4 regions of the Pseudoalteromonas sp. AS84 genome follow, and region 1 is predicted to be linked to each of the others. Evidence: predicted binding sites of a transcription regulator. Region 1 holds the regulator's gene; each other region holds the start of a gene.
What was found. The regulator sigma-54, encoded in region 1, starts transcription at its own class of promoters, with help from an activator protein. The targets are predictions, from matches to a motif close to GTTGGCACGNNNNTNGNNT.

Region 1 (4,924 bases):
ACTACGTAATACTTCACCTAAGTCATCGTGGCCCATATCCTCTGTTGCGGCTGCAATGTGCTTAGGTTCCATCTGGGCAATAATGCCTAAACGAACATCTTCTGATAGTTCTTCAAGAACATCGCCTTGCACATCAGGATCAACCAACTGCCAGAGGAGTCGGCGAATTTTATGGGGGGATGATTCTAATAGTAATGCGGTATCACAAGGAGCTGTTTTTGCGAGCATGCGCCTAACTTGAACAAATTGACCACTATTGAGTGACTTAGTCACCTGTTTTAGTTGCTGTAGTGGGTAATCTTGTTCAAAAGCTTCAGGCATTGGCGTCCTTTATAAATTTTTATATTACTTTATGAGGAGAGGTGAGTTAACTGGCGTCACTAACCGTATTTATATATCTGTTTTAGTTGAGGCGTTAGTAATGCGAGCATTATTTTTATAACTGTTTATTCTTGCTCATTAAAACGTTGTGCTATTAACTCTCCAACAGCATGTAAAGCTTGCTCAGAATCGGGGCCTTTGCATACAACTTTTACTTCTTTGCCTTGGCTACTTTCAAGTAACATTAGTGCAAGTACGCTATCGCCCGCGGCTTCTTTATCATCTTGAAATAATGTGATTGTCGCATCAAATTGTACTGCTAACTGCGCAAGCACAGTAGCTGCTCTAGCGTGTAAGCCTAATTTGTTTTTTATTAAAAAAGTGTCTTCACAGTGCATAACTTACTCTACCTAAGCTGAACAGGTGATTATTCAGCTCTATTATTTTTCTTGTTCACGATGGCGAATTTTTACATTGGGATGTGTCATTGCAAAACTTTCACCGATAGTTTGCGCTAAATATACAGAGCGATGTTGTCCGCCTGTACATCCGATAGCTATGGTTAAATAACTGCGGTTATTTCGCTCTAAGTGCGGTAACCACGTTTGTACAAATGTTTGAATTTGCCATGTGAATTTTTGCACTATGCTGTGATTGGCCAAATAATCTTTAACGGGTTGATCTAACCCATTTAAAGGTTTTAATTCAGGTTCCCAATGTGGATTTGGTAAAAAGCGTGCATCAAATACATAGTCGGCTTCTTTTGGTATACCGTGTTTAAAACCAAACGATTCAAACGTGACAATTAGTTGCTTATCTTTTTTACCTAAAATCTTTTCACGAATAGATTCTGCAAGTTGGTGAACGCTTAAATCAGTTGTGTCTATCATAAAGTCGGCGCGGGTGATTAATACATCAAGTAATTCTTTTTCTTTTTTGATGGCTAAATCAAGAGGCAGCGAGTCAATTGATAGTGGGTGTAACCTGCGTGTTTCTGAAAAGCGTTTTATCAACGTTTGATCGTCGCTATCTAAATAAAATAACGTAGGATTTGCAAAGCCTGGTAAGTATTCAAGAATATCGTTAAATTCATCTTGCTCTTTAGGGATGTTTCGCACATCAATGCTAACAGCAATTTTATCGTAGCTATCAGACACACTGCGAACTAATGAAGGAAGCAAGTTAACTGGAATATTATCTACGCAATAATAGCCTAAATCTTCTACAACGCGTAAAGCAACCGACTTTCCAGAACCAGAACGGCCGCTTATGATAATTAACTCCATTTAACACCCTTTATAAAACTATGATTGATCGACAATAACTTGGTAAAGCTCAGCATCTGATTTTGCACAGCGTAACTGTTTACAAAAATCTTTGTTGTTTAGTTTATCAGCAATGGTTGCGAGAGTCTTTAAGTGCTGTTGGTTATCGCCATCTGGTACGATGAGTGCGACAAAAATATCAACAGGACGATTATCTATTGCATCAAAATTTATTGGAGTTTCGCTAACGAGTACTAAAGCTAAAGGCTCTTCTGCACCGCTCATTCGACCATGAGGAATGGCAATACCACGCCCAATACCTGTACTACCCAGTTTCTCTCTGCTCATTAAAGCAGTAAGGATATCCTGTTGCGGTAAATACGGAAGTTTGTCGTGAGCAAGTTCGCTAATGAACTCTAAAATTCTTTTTTTGCTATTAAAAAGGACCGCAGCTTTGCTGCAGTCCTGGCATATAAGTGAGCTTAATTTCATCATATTAGTGTCGAGCAAGCTTCTCTTTGTGTTTAATTACTTGTCGATCGAGCTTGTCGATCAACGAGTCAATGGCGGCATACATATCTTGATGTTCCGTAGAGGCAAATAGCTCAGCACCACTTACATGTATTGTAGCTTCTGCTTTTTGATTTAATTTTTCTACATCAAGAATGACATGAACATTATTAATATGATCAGAGTGTCTTTCTAGCTTCGCAAATTTGGTATTAATATAGTCTCTTAGTGAATCGGTTAATTCTACGTGACGACCAGTTAAGTTTAGTTGCATAAGCATTACCCTCTTTTTTTTTGCGTCTTAGATCAAGCTTTTACGCTGATTTGACGGTGGAATAGCCAGAGATTCGCGGTATTTTGCGATTGTACGTCTTGCTACTTTAATTCCTTGCTCAGCCAATATATCCGCTATTTTACTATCACTCAATGGTTTTGCTGAGTTTTCTGCAGCGATTAATTTGCGGATAAGTGCACGAATTGCTGTAGATGAACATTCACCACCGTTTTCGGTGCTTACATGGCTTGAGAAAAAGTATTTAAGCTCAAATATACCACGGGGTGTATGCATATACTTTTGAGTTGTTACGCGCGAAATTGTTGATTCGTGCATTTCTACCATTTCAGCAACATCATTTAAAACCATCGGTTTCATTGCTTCAGGTCCGTGTTCAAAAAAGCCTTGTTGTTGCTTAACAATACAATTAGTTACTTTTAAAAGCGTGTCGTTTCTACTTTCTAAGCTTTTAATAAACCATTTAGCTTCTTGTAAATGCGAGCGAATAAACTGGCTGTCACCACTCGATTTTACAGTGCGAGACATTGCAGCGTATTGGCTATTAACACGAATTTTAGGCATGCTATCTGGGTTTAACTCAACAACCCAGCGGCCTTTAATTTTTTTAACCGACACGTCTGGAATAACATACTCAGATTCTTCTCTTACAATAGTATCTGCTGGCTTAGGACTAAGAGTATGGATTAATGTCATTACTTCTTTAAGCTCTTCTTCTTTGAGCTTGGTTTTCTTCATTAATGTACGATAGTCACGAGCAGCTAATAAATCAATATGCTCGGTTAAAATCATTTTTGTTTCATTAATGTAAGGTGTTTCTTTATCAAATTGGTTAAGCTGAATACACAAACACTCTTGTAAACTACGTGCAGCAATACCGACAGGATCAAACAGTTGGATGCGCTTTAATACAGCTTCAATTTCATCAAGTTCGACTTCGTTATCATCTTCGTTTTCTTGATTAAAGCTTTCTAAAATCTCTTCGCAGCTTAGTGTTAAAATACCTGAATCATCAACGGCTTCTACGATGGCAATAGCAATAGCTTCGTCTGTAGGGCTAAATGGCGTTAATTGTAACTGCCACATTAAATACTCATGGAGCGTCTCTGTAGAGGCACCTTGATAAATTGATTCATCTTCAGGCATTGGACCCGATGATGCTGCAGGAGCGGCACTCATGTACTCATCCCAGCTAACATCCATAGCCATGTCGTCACTTAGCGTGTCTTTCGCAAGTGCTTCACCACTATCTTGTTCGTATTCGCTTGGAGCATCATCGGCAGATGCGCTAACAGTTATGTCATCGGTATCAGCTTTTTGCTCGTTTTTGCCAGCAGCATCTTCTGAGTAGTCTTGTTCTTCAACCTCTAATAGCGGGTTGCTGTCGAGAGCTTCTTGTATTTCTTGCTGGAGATCCAATGTACTGAGTTGCAACAAACGAATAGCTTGTTGCAGCTGTGGAGTCATTGTAAGTTGCTGGCCCATGCGCAGCTGTAGTGATTGCCTCATGTATCTCTAACAATCCTTTTATGTTGTTATAATTAATACTAGCAGATGCTTAAAGACATGGCGTAAATGTTACAGCCTAAATTGCTCGCCTAAGTAAACATCGCGTACTGTTTTATCATTTAATACGTGTTCTGGAGTACCTGATGCAATCAGCTCCCCATGAGAAACAATGTAGGCTTTTTCACAAACATCAAGGGTTTCTCTTACGTTATGGTCGGTAATTAATACTCCAATCCCACGATTTTTAAGATGTTCTATTATTTTCTTTATATCTAATACTGAAATTGGATCAACACCAGCGAACGGTTCATCCAGTAATATAAATTTAGGATCTGCTGCCAGCGCACGTGCTATTTCAACACGACGACGTTCGCCACCTGATAATGCCATACCTTGGCTATCACGAATGTGTTGTATGCTAAATTCATCTAATAATTTATCGAGAGTGTCTTCTCTAGCTTGTTTATTTAACTCTTTGCGCGTTTCTAAAATAGCCATTAAGTTTTGATAAACAGTTAGCTTTCTGAAAATTGAAGACTCTTGCGGTAAGTAGCCTATGCCTAATCTAGCACGACTATGCATAGGTAAAAGAGTAATATCGTTATCATCTATCGATATTTTACCTTTATCGCTAGGCACAAGGCCTACAATCATATAAAACGTGGTTGTTTTGCCTGCGCCGTTAGGGCCAAGTAAGCCAACAATACTGCCAGCTTTTACTTCAAGGCCAACGTTTTTTACAACTTCACGGCCTTTATAGCTCTTTGCTAATAGTTCTGCTTTTAATGTGCTCATGGTTGACCTTTGTCGCTTTTTTTACTTTTTTTAGTTTCAATGGGTACTAAAATTGTATGAACGCGGTCAGTTGAGTTTTCATCTTTTTCGGCACTGATTAGCTGCTGCTCAATGTCGTAGGTAATGCTTTTAGCATTTATTTTTTGTCCTGCTTGCGATACCTGTGCATTACCAACAAGCGTTAAAAAACGCTTAGATACATCGTAACGTACTTCGTCAGCACTGGCGCTCA
Region 2 (4,924 bases), on a different contig from region 1:
ATAGAGTAGGGGGAATTATGCGTAATATTATTTTATTTGCAGCGGGCACATTATTTTTAAGTGGCTGTATGTCTACGCAAAATAGTGAAGTAGTGCAGGACGACCCTTACTACGCACCTATGTACCCCGAGCCTATTTTAGAGCCGCTGGTAGCCACAGGTTCATTATTTAATACTCACACATCAAACGACTTATATTCCGATAAAAAAGCGCTACGTACTGGCGATATAATCACGGTTAAGTTGCAAGAGTCTACTCAAGCAACAAAAGCCGCCAAAACAGAAACAGACAAAGAAACTGAGGCAAGCTTAGACCCCGTTATTGGATTAGGTGGCCTACCTGTCAATATAGGTGGCGATAGCATTCAGTTTGGTATTGGCAGCGATTCGTCGTTTACAGGCGATTCAAAGTCAAACCAGTCAAACAGCTTAGTGGGCGATATTTCGGTTAATGTAATGCGCGTTTTACCTAACGGTAATTTAGTTATACGCGGCGAAAAATGGCTAACGCTTAATACCGGCGAAGAGTTTATCCGTTTAGAAGGTCTCGTACGCCCTCAAGATGTAAGCGCCGATAATACGGTGGAATCAAACCGTATTGCTAATGCACGTATTCAATACTCAGGTAAAGGGCAAACGCAAGAAGCGCAAAGTCCTGGTTGGCTTACACGTTTCTTTAGCAGTTCGCTGTTTCCATTTTAGAGGGTAACAACATGAATAGCCTTAAAGCTTTATGTTTAGTTGTGTTATTAGGTTGGCATTTTACTGCCAGTGCTGAGCGCATAAAAGATGTGTCTATGGTTGAAGGCGTACGCTCTAACCAGCTAGTTGGTTATGGCTTAGTGGTTGGTTTACCGGGCACTGGCGAGCAAAACTCATATACACAACAAAGTTTTAGAGGCATGTTGAACAGCTTTGGTATTACGCTACCTTCAACTCAAAGTCCTAAAATTAAAAATGTTGCCGCTGTGGCGGTGCATGCAGAACTACCTGCATTTAGAAAGCCTGGGCAAGCAATTGATATTACGGTTTCTTCTATTGGTAGTGCAGGCAGCTTACGTGGCGGTACTTTACTACAAACTTTTTTAAAAGGTGTAGACGGTAACGTGTACGCAATTGCACAAGGTAGTTTAATTGTCGGTGGCTTAGGCGCACAAGGCCTTGATGGTAGTAGAGTTGTAATTAACACCCCTACAGTTGGTCGTATACCAAATGGCGCTACAGTTGAGCGCGCCGTGGAAAGCCCATTTATGCAAGGCGATTACATTACTTTTAATTTAAACCGCCCAGACTTTACAACGGCAAAACGCCTAGAAAAAACAATTAATGACTTAGTTGGCCCAAATAGCGCACAGGCAATTGATTCTGTTTCTATTCGTGTTATAGCTCCACGCGATGCATCCCAACGTGTATCGTACTTATCGACACTCGAAAACTTAGAATTTAAGCCAGCTGATATGGCCGCTAAAATTATAGTTAACTCGCGCACTGGTACAATTGTAATTGGTAAAAACGTTAAGCTTCAGCCTGCCGCTATAACTCACGGTGGCTTAACAGTAACAATTGCAGAACAACAAAACGTGTCACAACCAAACCCGCTAGCAAACGGTGATACTGTTGTCACGCAGCAGAGCATTATTGATGTAAATCAAGATGACTCGCGCGCCTTTGTATTTAATCCAGGTGTAAGCCTTGACGATTTAGTTCGCGCAATTAATGAAGTAGGCGCAGCGCCTGGTGATCTAATGGCTATTTTAGAAGCACTAAAAGAAGCCGGCGCAATTAACGGACAGTTAGTTGTTATATAAATAACTCAAGCCAATAAATAACGTATTACTTAAGCCCTATATTTTTGAAACAAGATATAGGGCTTTTTATTTACAGCAACTTAAGTTTATTATTTTTATCTTCCTTGTTTTATCGGTAGTGGCTCAATTTTTGCATTTTTAACTGCATTATTCATTTTGTGTCAAAAAGCCGATGGAAACTAATCACCTCGATAAACAAAACTTTTTTGATTTAGGCAACTTAGATTCACTTCGTAAAGAAGCCTTAACCAGTGGCGATGCATCAACTGATGCCTCTAAAGCTGCGCTCAAAAAAGCGGCCGCACAATTTGAAGCTATTTTTACGCAAATGCTGCTCAAAGGAATGCGCAAAGCCAACGAAGCATTTGAAGACAAAGACAGCCCATTTAATTCAAGTGGCGTAAAGTTTTTTGAAGAAATGCACGACCAGCAACTTTCAACAGAGCTTTCTTCAAATGGCTCGTTAGGCCTTGCCGATTTAATTGTTCAGCAGTTATCGCCTGAGTCTAAAAACTTTATGCCAGGCTCTGTACTTAGAACAACCAACGATATCTTTAGCGATACACAAGTGGGATCTGCTCTTCCTCATGAGCAAAAAAATAAGCAATCCGATCTTATCGTTAATAACACTAAAGCCGATATTGCTGAGCCTAAAGTCGATACTGCAGGGTCTAAAACCGATAGCCCAACATTTAAAAATGCAGAAGAGTTTGTAAGTTCAGTGTGGGAACACGCTAAAACTGCAGCGCAAAAAATTGGTTTAAACCCAGCTGTAATGGTTGCACAAGCGGCACTTGAAACCGGTTGGGGTAAACACATTATTAATAAAAGTGACGGTGGCAGCTCAAACAACTTATTTAATATTAAGTCAGATAAAAGCTGGGAAGGCGACAAAGCAAGCAAAGTAACGCTTGAGTTTGAGCAAGGTACACCCGTTAAAAAACAAGCCAGCTTTAGAGCCTACGATTCAATTAAAGATAGCGTGAACGACTTCGTTGATTTTTTAACGCAAAACCCACGCTACAAAGAAGCATTACAAAATACAGCAAAACCAAACGACTTTTTAGATTCATTACAAAAAGCAGGTTATGCAACCGATCCAAATTATGCCAGCAAAATAAAAAAAGTGCTCAATAGCAGCCAGTTAAAAGACATTGCGGCAAACGTGATCCGCCAAGGAGTAGAGTAACATGTCGTTTAATTTATTAAACATTGCCAGTTCTGGGGTTAGAGCAAGTTCGGAGCTACTGCAAACGACAAGTAAAAATATCGCCAATGTTAATACCGAAGGCTATGTGCGCGAGCGTACAGAGTTTACTACTATGGTTGATAACCAAGTAGGGCGAGGCGAAACATACCGATTATTAAACGAGTTTGCTCAGTCACAGCTAAATCGTGACACCTCTAATAAATCGTTTTTCGATCAGTTTATTACTGAGGCTAATCGAGTTGATACTATTTTTTCTGAAGAGTCGAATAACCTTTCGACTGGTATTAACTCTTTATTTAATAATGTGCAAGAAGCGCTAAATCAGCCGTCGTCTACCGTTGCTCGCTCATTAGTAATGACAGATGCGCAAAGTTTAATTGATCAAATGGATAGGCTTTCAGGCATAGTGCTTGATCAAAAAAGTATAGTAAACGAGCAGCTCGAAATATTTTCAGATGAAGCAAACTCACTCATTCAAAGCATTAGTACGCTAAATCAAAATATTGCAGCAGTTAATGGCACTAATAACGCCGCAGATGCGAGCTCTACCTATAACGAACGCGATAAAGCAATACGCGACTTATCAGAGCTAATAGACATAGAAACGCTTGATGGTCCAAATGGCGAAAAACTCGTTTTTATGGGCACAGGCGAAGCGGTTGTTATGCAAAATGGCGCATTTAACTTATTTTCGATGACAGGGGATCCTGATCCTAACTTTAAAGAATTCACGCTTGACGTTAATGGTGGCAAAGCAGTGCCGCTTGAAGTTGATGTAAGTAAGCTTAAAGGCAAAATTGGCGGCTTACTTGCTTTTAGAGATGACATATTAGTCCCTGCGCAAAACCAAATTGGTCAAATGGGCTTAGCGATAGCTGATGCATTTAACGAACAAAACAAATTGGGTATGGATGCAACAGGTCAGCTAGGGGGTAATATTTTTAATATTCCTACCGTTGGCGCTTATGCGTATCAAGCTAACACAGGTACTGCCGGTATGACTGCAACGGTAGAGCCAGGTAAGGGCAGTGAACTTCCTGCCAGTGACTTTATTATTACTTATACAGCTAATGCTAATGAAGTAAGTATTCAGCCTATAGATAACAAAGGCGATCCGTTAGGGCAGCCTTCACTTGCTGATATATCGACAGGTGTTATTGATTCATCGACTATAACCTCAGGCGAATCATTTGGTCTTCAAGTAAATGTATCTGGGGCAGGTGTTGAGGGTGATCAGTTTCAAATAAAGCTTAATTCAGATGCTGCTTCAAGTATTACACTTGCAACAGGGCGCGCAGAAGATTTAGCACTAGCATCGCCAATCCGTACTGCTAACGATTTAAATAATATAGGCACCGCTACTATTTCAGCGGGAGAAGTAACAAGTGTTACCTCCGGTGGATTTACTTCAACACCAAGCTTAACAAACGGTGAAATAACGCTTGTTAAAACAGGTAATGCTAACGAATATCAAATTACTGATAATAGCGGAACGAGTACTTTTACTATTACGCCTCCTGCAAAAGGAATGTTATCGCAAGCGGGTGCTCCATTTGATACCTACGGATTCGATTTTGATATAGAAGGTACACCAGCAACAGGCGACACCTTTACACTTGAGTTTAACGAAGGCGGCTTTGATGATAACCGTAATGGTTTAAAATTAGCTGATTTACAAAATGGTGAGTTAGTCCGTTTAAATGTAGAAACAACAGCAACTGCCGATAACCACAAAACTTTTAACCAAGCTTATTCAGGATTAGTGAGTGATATAGGTGTTATAACTGGCCAAGCAATCACAAGTGGGGCTGCATTTGACGCACTAGCACAGCAATCTGAGGCATGGTATGAATCACTATCGGGTGTAAACCTTGATGAAGAGGCCGCGAATTTACTGCGTTTTCAAC
Region 3 (4,924 bases), on a different contig from region 1:
CACCTAGAGCGGCTGTAAGCGCTTTTTTAATAAAGTCTTCTGACTGAAAACCAATGGTACTAAAGCTTTGAATTTGCTCTATAAACAAGTTGTGTACAGCGCTTATTTTAGCTTGAGATAAATCCTGTAACCCAGCCATCGCCATACCCACTTTTTGCACTTGTTTAGGTTCTAAGTGTTTAAGGATTTGCGCGGCATCTTCTTCTGATAAACTCAAAAGTAATATAGCGGCTTTATCTACCCCATCGAGCTTATCAACATCAAAGGCTGGCGGGAGTTGTTTTTGTTCTTGATCAGTCATCTTCTGTTAACCACGCTTTCACTACTTGTGATGATAGTTCTGGTTCGTTAGCTACAAGGGCACGAATTGCTTTAAGTAGATCTTCGTCGCCATGTAAATCCGGTAACTGCAGTGTACCATCACTTGAGAAACCAACCGAAGCAGAATCAAAGTCTTTATTTAGCATATCAAGAGTATTGTCGCCAATATCTACGCCTGAGCTTAGTGCATCTTCGTCGTATTCTTCTAGTGTATCGTCTGGGTAAATCAAGCGTTTAAGCATTGGTTTTACCACTGCCATTATTAATACAATGATAACTAAGGCGCCCAATACAAGGCGGGCTATTTTCATAAACCAGTCTTGTTCCCACAGTGGCACTTCTATAGCTAAATCTGTTGCTTCACGTACAAACGGCACTGTTACTACTTCAAGTGCATCACCACGTTGCATATCAAAGCCCACACCGCCTTGTAGTAAGCGACGAATATTTGACAATGCTTCAACCGAGCGTGGAGCCATGGTTGTTTCGCCGTTTTCTCCCACTTTAGGAATATAGTCAACAGCAACTGATACGCTTATTCTGCGTATAACACCACTTTGCTGGCGCTTGTGCGAAATGGTTGTATCGAGTTCATAATTACGTGTAGCTTCTTTGTGGCTGCGTGTTGGAGAAGTAGCAGTGCCTGCACCACCTTGCCCCGCAACCTCAGGAATATTAGAATTTAGCGGTGGCTGATTTGTAAGCGCACCTGGAATACCAACGGCTAGGCCGCCAATGTTATTTTCTTCAAATGTGGTTTCGCTTCTAACCGCTGGTAGGTCTGGGTTATAACGCTTTTGAGTTTCCTCAATCGAGCTAAAATCCATACTCAAATCAACTTGAGCTGTATAGTTTGCAAGCCCAACAACCGGTATTAAAATACTGTCTATTTTTTCAAGGTACTCTTGTTCGCGCTTACGCTCTAAATCGTATTCTTTACGAGAGCGTGCTGCTAGTGAGCTTTGCGAACCTGAATTTAATAATCGACCATTTTGATCGGTAACTGTAACACGTGCAGGCTCTAAGCCTTGTACTGCTGAGGCAATCATATCAACAACAGAGTCTACTTCTTCACGGTCAAGTGAGCGCCCACGTTTAAGTGTTAATACAACGGTAGCTGATGGTTTTTTCTCTCTGCGGGCAAATACGTTTTCTTTAGGAATGGCTAACAATACTTTGGCGCGAGTAATGTTGTTAAGCTCTTCAATTGTGCGTGCTAATTGCTGTTCACGACCATGTTTTAGGCGCTCACGCTCCAAGCGTTGGCTTACGCCAAAGCCCATATCTTGCATAATAATGTCAGAGCCTGATGCTGGACCTTGCTCTAACCCTTCACGGGTCATTAGTAGCTTAATGTTTTGGTATTCACTTTCATCAACCGATACAACATTGCCATCGAGTTGATATTCAATTTTTTGTGCATCTAAAAAGTCTAATGTTTGAATAAGCTCTTCAGTTTGCATTTTGCCTAACGGGCGCATATCTGGCTGACGAGCCCAAATAATAATGAAAATCGCGATAGCTAAACAAATCGCTAATGCTATTACCAGTGTTACTTGGCGCAATACATCAACACCACTTAAAGCACTTAAGTAGCCTGACTTTTGTTCTTGTTGATCATCACCACCACTTTGGTCGATACCGCCGCCAGCAAGTGCTAGGTCTGTAGATTGGTTAGATTGCGCCACAATAATTCTCCACTACCTAATTAAACAGGCATGTTCATGATTTCTTTATAAGCTTCAACAAGTTTATTACGAACCTGTACTGTAGCCTCAAAAGCAACTGACGATTTTTGAGAAGCAATCATCGCCTCAGCAAGCGATACACTTCGATCACCCATTTCAACCGCTTTTACTTTTTGACCTGCATCTTGCTGTAGACCGTGCACTGTATTTAGTGCATCACTTAGCATGTCGCCAAACTGGGAAGTAGAAGTAGGCTGAACTTGAGTCGGCAATTTATTTATTTGATTATTACGGCCGGCTTCTAAAGCCATTGATTGCATTTCTTGAAATACAGCACTGTTTTGAATTTTCATAATTTATCTCTGACACGCAGTGAACTCTTACAAGTAATAAAGCACAAAACATGCCAAATAATTAATTGTTAAAATACATGCAGTTAGCTTTAAATTATGTGAGTCAGAGTTTTGACAACCCTAAGTTCGCAGCGCAAACTTAGGGTTTATAGGAGGTTATGCAGGAAGTGAAATACCTAAATCGCGCATTTGCGCTAGTTTATAACGTAAAGTTCGTGGGCTTATGCCCAACGTTTCGGCAACGTCTTTACGCTTACCTTGGCAACGTGCAAGGGTTTCTAAAATAATGCGATGCTCTTTATCTTTAAGCTCATCTTTATAGCTACCGGTATCTGCTGCTAGTAAACCTTGTTTAGGCTCATCCTCGGCATGCAATTTTTCATCGTAGTATGCCGAGCTTAGCGTGCTTTTATCAACGCCTTTATTTACGTGAGCCACTTCTGTTGGCGCCGGTGCCAATGAAGGCTCCATAACAAAGTTATTAGCTACTAAGTTTTCAATAAAAATAGCATGCTCGTTTATTGTATCGCCACTTCGCAGTATAAGCGCACGCTGTATAACGTTATCAAGCTCGCGCACATTTCCAGGCCACGCGTGGGCCAGTAACTTTTGCTCGGCAGCTTTATCTAAATACGCCATGGGCTCTTTACTTTTACTGATATGGCGCTCAATTAAATGCTTAGCCAATACAATAATATCGCCAGGGCGTTGGCACAATGGTCGCCACATAAGTGGAAAAACATTAAGCCTGTAATATAGATCTTCTCTAAATTGGTTTTCAGACACGGCTTCTTTTAAATCACGATTACTGGTTGCCAAAATACGTACATCGAGCTGAATTGTTTTACGACCCCCTAAGCGCTCTACTTCACGCTCTTGCAGTACGCGTAACAGCTTTGCTTGTAGCCCTAAGTCCATCTCTGTAATTTCATCAAGTAAAATAGTGCCGCCTTGTGCTTGCTCAAACTTACCCGGACATGCTTGAATCGCGCCTGTAAAAGCCCCTTTTTCGTAACCAAATAAAGTGGCTTCGAGCATATTTTCAGGAATAGCCGCGCAGTTAATCGCCACAAATGGCTCATTACAACGACTCGACTTATCATGAATATAACGAGCGAGTACTTCCTTACCTGAACCACTTGGGCCAAGTACCATTACACTTGCATCAGAGCGTGCTACTTTACTCGCAAGCTCCAATAATTGAATACTAGTTGGGTCGGCAACAATAGGTCCGTCGGTTTCTTTTGCTTTTTCAGGCAAATAACGGCTCACCATATTTAACAGCACTTCAGGTGCAAATGGTTTAGCCATGTAGTCAATTGCACCTAGGCGCATGGCTTCTACTGCATCGTCAATTGTGGCGTACGCCGTCATCATTAATACAGGTAAATCAGGGTGGTTTAATTTAATACTGCGTAGTAAATCAAGTCCACTCATTGCACCCATTTGCACGTCGCTTACAACAAGCGAAAATTGATCTTTTTTAAGCAATATCATTGCTTGCTCAGCACTGTTCGCTGCAACACATTCAATACCCGACATTTCAAGGGTATCTATTAAGGCTTCACGAAGCCCAGCGTCATCTTCGACAACTAAAATAGTGTTACTCATAATGAACCCTCTAATTTAGATGTTGCCTTAATAGGCAGTAACAAGCTAAAGCAGGCACCACCATGCGTATTATTAGTCACATCAACACGGCCTTGGTGTGCACTAGCCACCGAACTCACTACAGCAAGCCCTAAGCCTGTGCCCTGACTTTTTGTAGTAAAAAATGGTTCAAAGATTTTATCGCTTTGGCTTAAATCAACACCTGGGCCATTGTCGCTCACACTAATACGAACCATATCTAAATCTTTTAAATCTCTTTGTGCGCTAATTTTTACTTTTGCACCGCCGCCAATAACTTGAATACTATTGTGCACAAGATTTTGAATAGCACTGGCCAGTGCCGTTTTATTACCGACTATTTGTATATCTGGCTCTGGTAAGCTTACATCCAGTTCACTTTCATTAAGTGCGACCATCGCATCAGCGCCCGCTTTAACTTCTGTTAAAAGCTGCTGCATTGAAACTTGCTCAACAACTTGCTGATCGCCACTTTTAGCAAATAACAGCATGTCGTTTACTTGAGTTTCTAAATCTTTTAAACGCGACATTAACTTTGTTTGAAAGTTATCGCGAGATGCTTCGGGTAAGCGCTTTGATCCTAAATTAGCGGCGTAAAGCATAGCGGCTGAGAGCGGTGTACGGACTTGATGCGCCAGTGACGCAACCATTTTACCCAGCGCGCTTAATCGCTGCATATGTGCAACACGTTTTTGTAAACGGCGAGTTTCGGTTAAATCCGTCATTAAAATAAGTTGCCCTGGCTCTGGGGCTAAAGCGGTAATATCAAGTTTTATTAGGCGCCCGTCTTTTAAAGACACTTCGTGACCATCATCTTGATGTGGCCTAAAAGAGCGCTGAATAACATTAAACCAGCGTTCGCCTTCAAGTGGCTCGCCAAGCATATCAATCGCTATTTGATTCGCTTTTGCAATCAACCCTTTGCCATCAAGT
Region 4 (4,924 bases), on a different contig from region 1:
AAAATTTATATCTAAAATATCAAATAAAGCCGCACCTAAATTTAGTATTCCCCAAAAAATAAGTACGAACAGCCAGCATTCTCCAAAAATTATAAAATTACGCCAAGAGAGCTTAAACAAACGACTGTAGCTAACATTTTCTGAACTACCAAATTGTTGAATGTACATAAGGCCTTTAAAGCCAGCTATTAAACTAGTAAAAATAAAAACTGATATTAAATTGCTATTACTTACGTACTCTTGAGGCTCTTGCTGAAAGCCTGCATACGCACCCAGTAAAGATAACAACAAGGAAAAAGGAAGGATTAAAAGTAACGACGTTTTTATATTATTTTTATTAACGGTCATTAGCATTAATAAAGGAAAGCTCATAGAAAATGTAATAAGTGAGACTAACCATGTAGGGCTTGTTGCTGGCCACACATTATTTTCTATACTGCTATATAAAAGGGTAAGAGCAATAGCCTGTACTACGGCAAGTATAATTATAAAGGATTTTGGTAACTGACTATCCATATCTGTTCTCAACAATAGGTTTTAGTCAGTTTGCGTTATTCGTTCCTATTTTACAATTGCTTCACATTTTCAAATAAAATGCTTTGCACAGGGCTATATAATCAGCGGTGTAGGTATTATCTAAGTTTCTAATACACAGAATTGATGTTTCTATATCGCTTTTTACGTAGCTAAATGTCATTAAACTGCGGCTAATATCTTTATTAGGCGTGGCTTTTACTTGGCAGTGAGTATTTAAATAAAGCCCATTTTGAGTAGCAAGCTCAATAAATAATGCGCCTTCAACGCTTGGGAGTATTAAGCTAAAGCGGGAACCACTATGGCTTAAATGTTTAAACGCATTAATTAACTCTTCAAAACTTAGGCCGTCCGTATGGCGTGCGGCATTACGCGCAGCATTATCGCCTTTTAAACTGTCATTAAAATACGGTGGATTAGAGATAACCACGTCAAATTTAACTTCACTACTAAAGCGCTGAATAGTTTGGTGCGTAATACTTATAGTTGGCCACGGACTATTAGCTACATTTTGTAATGCTTGGGTATAGGCGCTTTCGTCAATTTCTACCGCAGTTATACCAAGCTCATTACTGCGCTGCTTACACATTAGTGCTAGTAAGCCGGTTCCGGTGCCTATATCAAGTAATGACTTTGCACCGCTTAAATTAGCCCATGCGCCAAGCAAAATGCCATCGGTAGAAACTTTCATTGCACAGTGGTCGTGTTCAACTTTAAATTGTTTAAATACAAAACCAGACATTTTTTCACCTTTTCATTCACCAAGCGCAGCATAGCGCGTATAATCAGGGTAATTGTCCCTTATTTTAGACACTCTATGCAATTTTCTGAATTTGATCTTGATAACAAGCTACTCGATGCCATTAATAAAATGGGCTACGAGACGCCAACCAGCATTCAACAACAAGCTATTCCTGAAGCACTACAGGGGCGCGATATTTTAGCATCTGCGCCTACTGGTACAGGTAAAACAGCGGCATTTTTAATTCCGGCTATTCAGTACTTACTGGATTTCCCACGTCGTGACCCTGGTTTTGCGCGCGTCCTCGTTATGACCCCGACTCGTGAGTTGGCTTATCAAATTCATGAACAATGTGAACTGCTAGCTAAGCGCACACACCTAAAAATTGGTGTAGTAACAGGCGGTATTAACTACGGCACGCATAAAGAAATTTTTGAAAAAAATAACGATATTTTAATCGCCACACCAGGACGATTAATGGAATACCTAGAAACCGAAAACTTTCATGCTGAACATGTAGAAATGCTTATTATTGATGAAGCAGATCGCATGTTAGATATGGGTTTTAAAAAAGAAATGAGCCGTATTTGTGACGAAGCTAAAAATCGTCGCCAATGTTTTTTATTCTCAGCAACACTTGAAGGTGACAGCGTAGAAAGGTTTGCTGAAAAAACATTAAACGACCCAGCTCTATTAGAAGCCGAATCGTCACGTAAAGAAAAGGCTAAAATTCACCAATGGGTACATTTAGCCGACGATTATCATCACAAACTTGAATTATTAGTTAATACGCTAAAAAATCCTGACGTAACTAAAGCGATTGTGTTTGTTAAAACTCGCGAACGCTTAGAAACATTGATTGGCGAACTTACAACTAATGATGTAAAAGCAGCGTGGTTACGCGGCGAAATGCCACAAGACAAACGTATGAAAGCCATGGAAAACTTCCACAGTGGTAAAACAAGCATATTAGTTGCTACCGACGTAGCTGCACGTGGTATTGACGTATCTGACATCAGCCACGTTATTAACTTTGATATGCCGCGTACTGCCGACGTATATGTACACCGTATTGGTCGTACTGGCCGTGCTGGTAAAAAAGGGATAGCAATATCGCTAGTTGAAGCACACGATATTGGTATTTTATATAAGGTAGAGCGCTACGTTGAACAAAAATTAAAACGCCGTGTAATTAGAGGTGTCGAGCCACAGCATAAAGAAGCTAAGCCACCTGCTAAAAAGCGTAAAGATCCAGTAAAAATGAAAGCCAAGAAAAAGGCTAAGGTTAAAAAGAAAAAGTAACCTAAAACATTTTTATACTAAGCCGACTTTTGTCGGCTTTTTAATGCAAGCCTTGGAGGCTCTGCTGTTTGTACCTGTTACATATGTAACCCAAGCATGTAACTCATACTCATTTAAATGTAATTTTTGCCCACCTGAATTCCCAATTAATAAAATTCCCTTATATTTCATGGCGTTAATATTGGCACCGAAATTGTAACTACAAAGATAACCTAGCCGATGGAATTTCCATATTGTGGCTGCACTATTCACCGTAATGTAAGGATTAAGTTATGAACCGCTTCAAGTTAACTATCGCTTTAGTATCATTTTGTTGTTTATTTTTATTAGCTTGCGCTACAAAGGTAAGTGCAGCAACCAACATGGCCGTAGTAAGCAGTGTAGCCACTCAACCTAACTTACAACAAGCTATCACCAACACCCTACGAACTAATCCTAACCTAGCGTTAAGTGATATTCGTGTGCAGGTAAAAAATGGTGAAGTAGATTTATACGGTGAAGCACAAACTGGTTTTCAGCGCGCACTAGCTCAAAAGTTTTTAGAAAATATGGATGGCGTAAAAATCATTCGTAATAAAATTAGCGTTATTTAACATGTTAGAATAAAACATAAATATGTTGGAAGTTTGTAATTTACGAGCTCATCGGTTGCAAAGTGTCTCACCAACTCTAATATTTATTTATGCGCGTGCACTATTTGGCACGCGCTTATTTACGTCTTTTATGGTACGTCCCTGTAACATCCTACCGTAGTTATATCTGTATGATTAGCGTCATTAAATCAAAGATTTCTAAATTAATAGAGTAAGTTAAAGACTAAACTTTTGGGCCTCATCATTTAAACCGTTTGCCATCCTAGACAATTCGCTACTTGACTGTGCAATATCTCTAACTGCCTGCTCGGTCTCTGATATACCCATATTTATGACACCTATATTTCGTGATATTTCATCGATGGTGGTTGCCTGCTGCTCAGAGGCGGTTGCAATTTGAACAACCATATCAAAAATTTCATCTACTGCTTTGCCTACATTACTATTGATTAAGTTTGCTTTCTTAGCTATTTCCTGAACTTGAGTTGTTTGTCCTACATTGTCTGTCATTGCTTTAACAGCTGCGTTACTGGCACTAACAACAGCTTCAATGATCACTTCAACCTCCATTGTAGACTCTTGCGTAGACTTAGCTAAGCTTCGTACTTCATCAGCAACAACAGCAAAACCACGCCCTTGTTCACCAGCTCTAGCTGCTTCAATTGCTGCGTTCAAAGCAAGTAAATTAGTCTGATCAGCTATCTTTTTAATAACGCCTAATACATTCACTATTTTTTCTGAATTATGCTTCAACTCCGTCACTTCATGTGCTGATTTTTTTGTAGCTTCTCCAAGAGAAACAAGTGCGTTGTAAGTACTATCATTATTTTCAGAGCCTTCTCGAGCCATTCTTTGAATATTTTCACATAATAATGATGCACTAGCAGTTGTACTCGCTATCTCTTTTACTGTTTCAGTCATTTCGGTAGTGGCGGCTGCAACTTGTATAGTTTGTGCTTGCTGCTCGGTAACTGCTAAGCTAGTTTGCTCAGTAACTGAGGCAAGCTCTGTTGCTGTACTGCCTTGCTGAACTGCAACGTTAGATAATTCACCAATCATTTTTCTGAGATTTTCTAACATGGTATGCAATGCAACTTGTAGCATGCCTACCTCATCGTGTGAATTAACTTCGATATTACTGCTAAGATCTCCTGCCGCCACTTTTTTAGCAAAAGTGGAAGCTACAATTATTGGAGTCGCTATTTTTCGAGAAAAGAAAACACCAATAAATACAACAACAATTGCAGCTACAATTATAGAAATCACACTAAAAAGCACAGTCTGATGGACTGGTGAAAATGCTTCTGATTCGTCAATTTCACTTAATATAATCCAGCTAAAATCTCCAATTTTTATACTATCGAAGGCAGAAAGTACGTTATTTCCATTATAATCTTTTATTATTTTAGTACCATGTTGAGCATTTAAAGCTAAATTTACAGCCTCTGTATCAGCACCATTATTTGTTACAGTTCCTGCAAAACTTGCTTTGAGTGAATGTCCTTCTGGGTCAAGATATGAATCAGAACGCATTAGCTTATCTTCTCCAACTAGGTAACTCTCACCAGTTTCTCCCATCCCTTCGCGAACACCCATTATTTGATTAGTCCCTTCACTTGAAAGCTGCAAAGCAACTATTGTATCGCTACCATCAACAGGTATAGCAATAAACGCAGCGGGTTCTCCATTACTTGGTGCATACGGTTTGTAATCAGCAATACTAAAACTTTTAGATTGTTTAACCTCTTTAATT

Region 2: a site for sigma-54 is predicted at 1,925-1,943, ahead of flgJ (flagellar assembly peptidoglycan hydrolase FlgJ). Genes of this name have one in related genera too.
Region 3: a site for sigma-54 is predicted at 2,402-2,420, ahead of fliE (flagellar hook-basal body complex protein FliE). Genes of this name have one in related genera too.
Region 4: a site for sigma-54 is predicted at 2,759-2,777, ahead of WNY79_RS05595 (BON domain-containing protein). Genes of this name have one in related genera too.

The regions. Positions count from the first base shown of each region.
Region 1 covers NZ_JBBMQY010000016.1:74,661-79,584, reverse strand. The annotation lists gene mgtE (magnesium transporter) at 1-321, opposite strand, end outside; gene WNY79_RS15475 (HPr family phosphocarrier protein) at 447-719, opposite strand; gene rapZ (RNase adapter RapZ) at 762-1,607, opposite strand; gene ptsN (PTS IIA-like nitrogen regulatory protein PtsN) at 1,626-2,078, opposite strand; gene hpf (ribosome hibernation promoting factor) at 2,083-2,370, opposite strand; gene WNY79_RS15455 (RNA polymerase factor sigma-54) at 2,398-3,897, opposite strand; gene lptB (LPS export ABC transporter ATP-binding protein) at 3,967-4,692, opposite strand; gene lptA (lipopolysaccharide transport periplasmic protein LptA) at 4,689-4,924, opposite strand, start outside.
Region 2 covers NZ_JBBMQY010000010.1:125,007-129,930, reverse strand. The annotation lists gene flgG (flagellar basal-body rod protein FlgG) at 1-1, shown strand, start outside; gene flgH (flagellar basal body L-ring protein FlgH) at 18-701, shown strand; gene WNY79_RS12295 (flagellar basal body P-ring protein FlgI) at 713-1,807, shown strand; gene flgJ (flagellar assembly peptidoglycan hydrolase FlgJ) at 1,980-2,996, shown strand; gene flgK (flagellar hook-associated protein FlgK) at 2,998-4,924, shown strand, end outside.
Region 3 covers NZ_JBBMQY010000010.1:89,272-94,195, forward strand. The annotation lists gene fliG (flagellar motor switch protein FliG) at 1-301, opposite strand, end outside; gene fliF (flagellar basal-body MS-ring/collar protein FliF) at 294-2,009, opposite strand; gene fliE (flagellar hook-basal body complex protein FliE) at 2,030-2,362, opposite strand; gene WNY79_RS12140 (sigma-54 dependent transcriptional regulator) at 2,519-3,973, opposite strand; gene WNY79_RS12145 (ATP-binding protein) at 3,970-4,924, opposite strand, start outside.
Region 4 covers NZ_JBBMQY010000003.1:299,708-304,631, reverse strand. The annotation lists gene WNY79_RS05610 (DUF4153 domain-containing protein) at 1-516, opposite strand, end outside; gene WNY79_RS05605 (methyltransferase) at 578-1,276, opposite strand; gene srmB (ATP-dependent RNA helicase SrmB) at 1,352-2,578, shown strand; gene WNY79_RS05595 (BON domain-containing protein) at 2,851-3,171, shown strand; gene WNY79_RS05590 (methyl-accepting chemotaxis protein) at 3,388-4,924, opposite strand, start outside.